Regions from separate parts of the Halobacteroides halobius DSM 5150 genome, predicted to be linked through region 2. Evidence: riboswitches for the same ligand, from Rfam matches in the RefSeq annotation. Region 2 holds a riboswitch; the other holds the start of a gene.

Region 1 (3,422 bases), 540 kb from region 2:
AAGGATCTGAAGCTCCAAAAGAATGTCCTGCTTGTGCTCATGATCAAGATTACTTTGAATTAAAAGAAAAGAATTATTAATAATTGTAGTTATTAGGGGAGGACTATTAATAGTCCTCCCCTTTTTAATTTAAATTTTTATTTAGTTATTTTTTCTTTTACTTGTTTGGTGATTTTTGTTAGATTATCTTTTGTAGGGATATATTGAACTTTAATTTGATCAAGTACGTTAAAATTACAGTCTTGTTCTAAGATCTCACTAACTTGTTTGATACTTTGTCCTCCCCAACCATAAGATCCAAAAGCTAATCCAAATCTGTCTTTAGGGGCCAACCCTTTCATATAAGTTAAGAAGGCTGATACATTTGGTAATAAATTATTATTTAATGTTGGTGAACCAACACAGATATATTTAGCTGTAGCTACTTCTGTCATAATATCAGATTTATCATTTGTTTCTAAATTAAACATTTGGGTCTTAATCTTTGATTCTTCAAAAGCATCCTGAATAGCATAAGCAATCTCTTCTGTTGAATCCCACATAGTACCATAGATGATTACTGCTTTTTCATCTGTTTTATTAGCCGACCATTTTTGATACTGCTTAATAATTTTTGTAATATTATCCCGCCAGATAATTCCGTGAGATGGAGCAATCATCTCTACATCTAAATCACTAACTGTATCTAAAGCTCGTTGTACTTGAGCACCATAAGGTAAAACAATATTAGCATAATATTTCTTAGCTTCTTCAAGAATAATGTCAAGTGGATATTGATCATCAAACCTTTCAGAAGAAGCTAAATGTTGTCCAAAAGCATCATTAGAGAATAAAATCTTCTCTTCTGGTAAATAAGTAACCATATTATCCGGCCAGTGAACCATTGGCGTAAAGACAAAGTTTAGGCTTCTACTTCCTAAATCTAATTCTTCTCCGGGCTTAGCAAGTTGAAAGTCCCAATCTCCTTGATAGTGTTTTTGCAGCCCAGACTTTCCTTTAGGTGAAGTAATTATTGTAGCATCAGAAGCTACTTTCATTAATTTAGATAACCCACCTGAGTGATCCATCTCCACATGATTAGAGACTACATAATCAATCTCTGCTGGATCAATTACTTTCGAGATACGCTCTATCATTTCATCATATAAGTAATGTTTAACAGTATCAATTAATGTTACTTTATCATCTACAATTAAATAAGCATTATATGTAGAACCACGTTGGGTTGAGTAGCCGTGAAAGTTTCTAAGATCCCAATCAATACCTCCTACCCAATAGATATTATCAGTTATTTTTATTGCTTCCATTTTTTATTTCCTCCCTATATAAGATGGTTGTGCTTTTAATCCGCTGTATAAGTTATTCTTTAAAGTAATAATAATTCCTGGTAAAGAATCAATCTTTTTAGCAAAAATTTATTGAAAAAGTAAAATTAATTTATTATACTGATAATAACAACTACATATTCTTACCACTAGGGGCGCTCGTTAGGGCTGAGATAGAGTATAGACTTTAGTCCCTTCTACCTGATCTAGATAATACTAGCGTAGGGAAGTGGCTTTTGATTAGTATACAGGTCTACTATATCTTTTTTGTAATCAAAGGCACAGTTCCTTAGGGGACTGTGTTTTTATTTTTTTGGTAAAGATTAAGGTTTGGGAGGTGTTAATTATGAAGCAAGTATTAACAATTGCTGGTTCTGATTCTAGTGGGGGAGCTGGAGTTCAAGCTGATTTAAAAACCATAACTGCTTTTGATGTTTATGGAGCTTCTGTAATTACTGCTGTGACTGCTCAAAATACATTAGGAGTACAAGGTATTGAAACATTAAGCGGAGGGTTTGTGGGCCAACAAGTTGATTCAGTAGTTAGTGATTTAGATTTTTCTGCTGTTAAAACAGGGATGTTAGCTAATAGTGAGATTATACAAACTGTTGCCCAAAAGGTGAAGGAATATCAACTTGTTAATTTAGTTGTTGATCCAGTAATGGTAGCTACTAGTGGAGATTTATTATTAGCTAAAGAAGCGATTAATTATTTAAAAGAAGATTTAATCCCCTTAGCTAAAGTAATTACTCCTAATCTAAATGAAGCTAAAGTGCTAACAGGAAAAGATTTATCTGAAGATATCAGCTTAGAGGAGTTAGCTAGTGAATTACATAAGTTGGGTGCACAGTATGTTTTAGTTAAGGGAGGCCATCAAAAGCAAAAGGTTGCTAGAGATTTATTATATGATGGCGTAAAATTTAATGAATTTAGTACACCAAGAATTAAGACAGCAGATACTCATGGGACAGGTTGTACTTTGTCTTCAGCTATAGCTTGTAATCTGGCTTTAGGTTATCAGATAGAAGAAGCAGTTAAAAGGAGCAAGAAATATATTACTAAGGCTATCAAATCAGGCTGTCAAGTAGGAGCAGGAAATAACCCAGTTGATCATTTTGTATCAATCGAGGAGTAACATTAGTGATATATAGTTTAACTTTTAGATTGCTGAGAGAGGATTTCTCACTAGATAAATTTCTCAAAATAAGTCTAAGCTTACTTTCATAAAAATAAGGTTAAGCTAATCAAAATAGATGATTAGCTAACCCAAACCTTATTTTTATTCCAGTTCACTAAGACTTATTAACAAAAAATTTAAGAGTCGTTGCGAAACCCTCTCCAGCAATTATTAAAGGTATTGTGGGGCTTTTGGACTGTTTTATAGTTTTTGTTCATATGGTTTGAATGAAAGGTAAAATAGATATAAGTAAGCAAATCTATGATTTGGTTTATCTCATTTTTCCTGGAATGAAATGAACAAAAACTATTTAAGGAAAAAGCCACACAATGCCTAATTGAGAAGTGCCACTATATATCAATTAATTTTAGCTTTATGTTTATATGATTAATTGTTAATTGTAAATTATATAGGGGAGGCTAAGAATATGACAACACAGATGACAAAGGCAAGAGCAGGAGAAATTACTACTGAGATGAAACAAGTGGCTAGTAAAGAAGAGGTTGACGTTGAATTTATTCGCCAAGGAGTTGCAGAAGGTACTATTGTAATCCCAGCTAATAAAAATCATCAACACTTATCTCCTAATGGTTTTGGTAAGGGATTAGCCACAAAGATTAATGCTAATTTTGGTACTTCTGAAGATTATCCTAATCTTAATAAAGAATTAGAAAAGTTAAAAGTTGCTGTTAAAGCAGGAGCTGACGCAGTAATGGATTTATCAACTGGAGGTGATATTAATCAGACTAGAAAAGAGATTTTAGCTATGAGTGAGCTCCCTTTAGGTACAGTTCCTTTATATCAGGCAACTGTAGAGGTTTTAAGTGCGGATAAAGCTATCGTTGATTTAACTGTAGATGATATTTTTGCCGTAATTGAAGACCAGGCCCAACAAGGAGTTGATTTTATTACAGTCCATT
Region 2 (3,422 bases):
TGGATACTTTAACTACTCCTTTATATGCTATTTTCTTTATTTTAGCAGGAACTCACATACGTTTTAATAGTGTAACATCAGAGTCTTTTTTAATCCTAGTTGCAATTTATGCTACAGCTAGAATTATTGGTAAAGTTGGAGGTGCTTCTTTAGGAGCTTGGCTATCGGATGCTCCTGATAAAGTGATAAAGTATATAGGAGTAGGTTTATTGCCACAAGTAGGACTGGCGATTGATTTAGCGTATACTGTACAACGAGAATTTGTTCATTTTTCAGTGGGTGGTTATAAATTTGGGGTGTTAGTCTTTAATGTTTTATTATTTACTACTGCTATTACAGAAATTATTGGCCCTTTATTAACTGAATATGCACTTAGTAAAACTGGAGAAATGCATAGCTAATGATTGCTCTAGAGCAATCATTAGCCTCCTAAAGTAACATCTTGTTTAGCATACCATCTTAGAGCATCATAAAAATCTTCTTTTTTAAAGTCTGGCCAATAACTATCTACAACGTAAAAATCTGAATAGACTGATTGAGCGGGCAAAAAACCACTTAATCTTCTTCTTTCTCCCCAACGAATTATCAAATTAATTCTAGATACATTTTGTGATTTTAAAGAAGATATAATACCTTTTTTTGATCTGCTCTCATTTTGATTTAAATTACTTAAATCCCAATGCCAGCCATAATTAATTAAGAAATTAACTTTAAGTCCTCCTGTACCACATTTTTTTCTTTCTTTAGTATAAGGGATTAGTTCTTTAGGAAACATAGGAGTTTCTGTATTACCAACTACTAAAATTGAAGCATCTTCTCTAGAAATCATTTTAACTGCTTCTACACATGTTTTTGAAAAAGCTTTTGTTTGTACAGCAGGACGCTTAGTATTATCCATAGTAAAGCCATAAAAGGTTAATTCTTCAACCCCTTCTTTTTGACATAACTTAAATAGTTCTAACCCTGGGCCAAGGCCATAAGTATATCCTTCTTCTTTATTTAAATTATGTTTTTGGGCCCATCTTCTGTTACCATCAGGTATAACTCCAATATGTCGTGGAATTCTCATTTTATACTCCTCCTCACTAATGGTATTATTCTCAGCGATTTCCTTAATTATTCTAATTTTTAAAAATCTCGCTAAAAGATTGCAATAACTAAAAGAATACTATATAATATAAACAAAATAGAATATAAAGCTAGGGGTGCCTTAATTAGGCTGAGAGAAGCTAAACTTCAACCCTATAACCTGACCTAGGTAATACTAGCGTAGGGAAGCGAACTGATAATTTATCAGTACATATAAAAAGACTTCCTTGCGTTTGCAGGGAAGTCTTTTTAATTTTGTGACTTATTAAAATCGGAAGAAAGGAGGAAAAAATGAAAGTAATCTTAAATGGAGCAGAAGAAAAGTTAGAAGAAGAAATTGCTTTGCTTGATTTTTTAACTACTAAAGAATTAGAGTTAGAAAGACTAGTAATAGAGTATAACCAAGAGGTTATACAACAAGAGGAATGGGCCAATGTCACTTTAAAAAATGGCGACCAATTAGAAATACTAAGATTTGTAGGAGGCGGATGATATATGACCAATAAATTGATTATAGGTGATAAAAGTTTAGATAATAGGTTGTTTACTGGCACAGGCAAGTTTTCTAACCAAGAAGTAATTCCTAAAACGATCAAAGCAACAGATTCTCAAGTAGTGACTATGGCTTTAAGAAGAGTCAATTTTGATACACCACAGAAAAATGTAATTAATTATATTCCTGATGAGTGTACTTTATTACCTAACACTTCTGGAGCTAGAAATGCTGAGGAAGCAGTTAGAATAGCGAAAATTGCTCAAGCAGCTGGATGTGGAAACTGGATTAAAATAGAAGTAATATCTGACAATAAGTATCTATTGCCAGATAATCAAGAAACAATAAAAGCTACAAAAATGCTTGCTAAAGAAGGTTTTGTGGTGCTACCTTATGTAAGTCCTGACCTTATGGTAGCTAAGAAGTTAGAAGAAGCTGGTGCAGCAGCAGTAATGCCTCTGGGAGCACCGATTGGTTCTAATAGAGGCCTTAAAACTAAAGAGTTAATTAGAATTTTAATTGATGAAATCAATTTACCAATTATTGTTGATGCAGGAATTGGTAAACCATCACAAGCAGCTGAAGCTATGGAAATGGGAGCTGATGCTGTACTTGTAAATACTGCTATTGCTACTGCAGATGATCCTGTTGCTATGGGCCAAGCTTTTAATCAAGCTGTAAAAGCAGGTAGACAAGCATATCTAGCAGGAACAGGAAGAACAAATGATAAAGCCCAAGCTTCATCACCACTAACAGGCTTTTTGGGGGACTAGTGATGAGTTATTATAATAAATATACTAAATTTAAAGATATTGATTTTAACAATTTCTTCAAGCAAGTAACAGCTAAAGATGTAAAAAAAGTTTTAACTAAAGAAAAATTAGCTAAAGAAGATTTTTTAACCTTATTAGCACCAGTAGCTAGTAATTATTTAGAGGAGTTGGCCCAGCGGGCTCATAAATTAACTATTCAACATTTTGGTAAAATAGTCTCTTTATACACTCCCATTTACATAACAGATCATTGTGTTAACCAGTGTAGTTATTGTGGTTTTAATGTAACGAATAACTTTAAAAGAAGTAAACTTAGTTTAAAAGAAGTAGAAAAAGAAGCTCAAGTAATTGCTAAGAAGGGGTTTAAAAATTTATTAATTCTAACTGGAGAATCTAGAAAACACGCATCAATTTCCTATTTAAAAAAAGTTATTAAAGTGCTAAAGAACTATTTTCCTTCCTTAGCTATTGAAATCTATCCTCTAACAACTGAAGGATATAAAGAGTTAATTGCTACTGGGATAGATGGGCTTACAATCTACCAAGAGGTTTATGACCAACAGATCTATGATAAAGTACATCTTAAGGGGCCTAAGAAAAATTATCATTTTAGATTAGATGCTCCAGAAAGAGGTTGTCAAGCAGGGATGAGAAAAGTTAATATAGGAGCTTTATTAGGACTTAATAATTGGAGAGAAGAAGCCTTTTTTACTGGATTACATGCTTATTATTTACAGAATAAATATTTAGAAACCCAAATCGGTCTATCTCTGCCTCGATTAAGGCCTCACTTAGGTTCTTTTCAACCTAACTCTATTGTAAATGATAGGAACTTAGTTCAAATTATGCTTGCTTTTAGGCTGTTTTTACCTAGGGTTGGGATTAATTTATCAACTAGAGAAAGTGCTCAATTAAGAGATAATCTACTACCTTTAGGAGTTACTAAATTATCTGCTGAGTCATCTACAGCAGTTGGAGGTTATACTAGTAGCAATAATGAAAAACAATTTGATATTTCAGATAAGCGAAAAATTAATACAGTAAAGCAAGTACTTTTAAATAAGGGA

Evidence for each region. A riboswitch is a leader RNA that binds a small molecule or an ion and turns the genes downstream of it on or off. The one in region 2 is predicted to bind thiamine pyrophosphate.
Region 1: it holds a riboswitch for thiamine pyrophosphate, as region 2 does, so the genes downstream of both, thiD (bifunctional hydroxymethylpyrimidine kinase/phosphomethylpyrimidine kinase) here and thiS (sulfur carrier protein ThiS) in region 2, are expected to answer to the same signal.

The regions. Positions count from the first base shown of each region.
Region 1 covers NC_019978.1:759,343-762,764, forward strand. Annotated here, with positions in the region: gene rbr (rubrerythrin) at 1-80, shown strand, start outside; gene HALHA_RS03825 (FprA family A-type flavoprotein) at 138-1,307, opposite strand; TPP riboswitch at 1,467-1,570, shown strand; gene thiD (bifunctional hydroxymethylpyrimidine kinase/phosphomethylpyrimidine kinase) at 1,672-2,460, shown strand; gene thiC (phosphomethylpyrimidine synthase ThiC) at 2,930-3,422, shown strand, end outside.
Region 2 covers NC_019978.1:1,303,334-1,306,755, forward strand. Annotated here, with positions in the region: gene HALHA_RS06415 (cation:proton antiporter) at 1-401, shown strand, start outside; gene HALHA_RS06420 (undecaprenyl diphosphate synthase family protein) at 422-1,069, opposite strand; TPP riboswitch at 1,192-1,293, shown strand; gene thiS (sulfur carrier protein ThiS) at 1,381-1,581, shown strand; gene HALHA_RS06430 (thiazole synthase) at 1,585-2,355, shown strand; gene thiH (2-iminoacetate synthase ThiH) at 2,358-3,422, shown strand, end outside.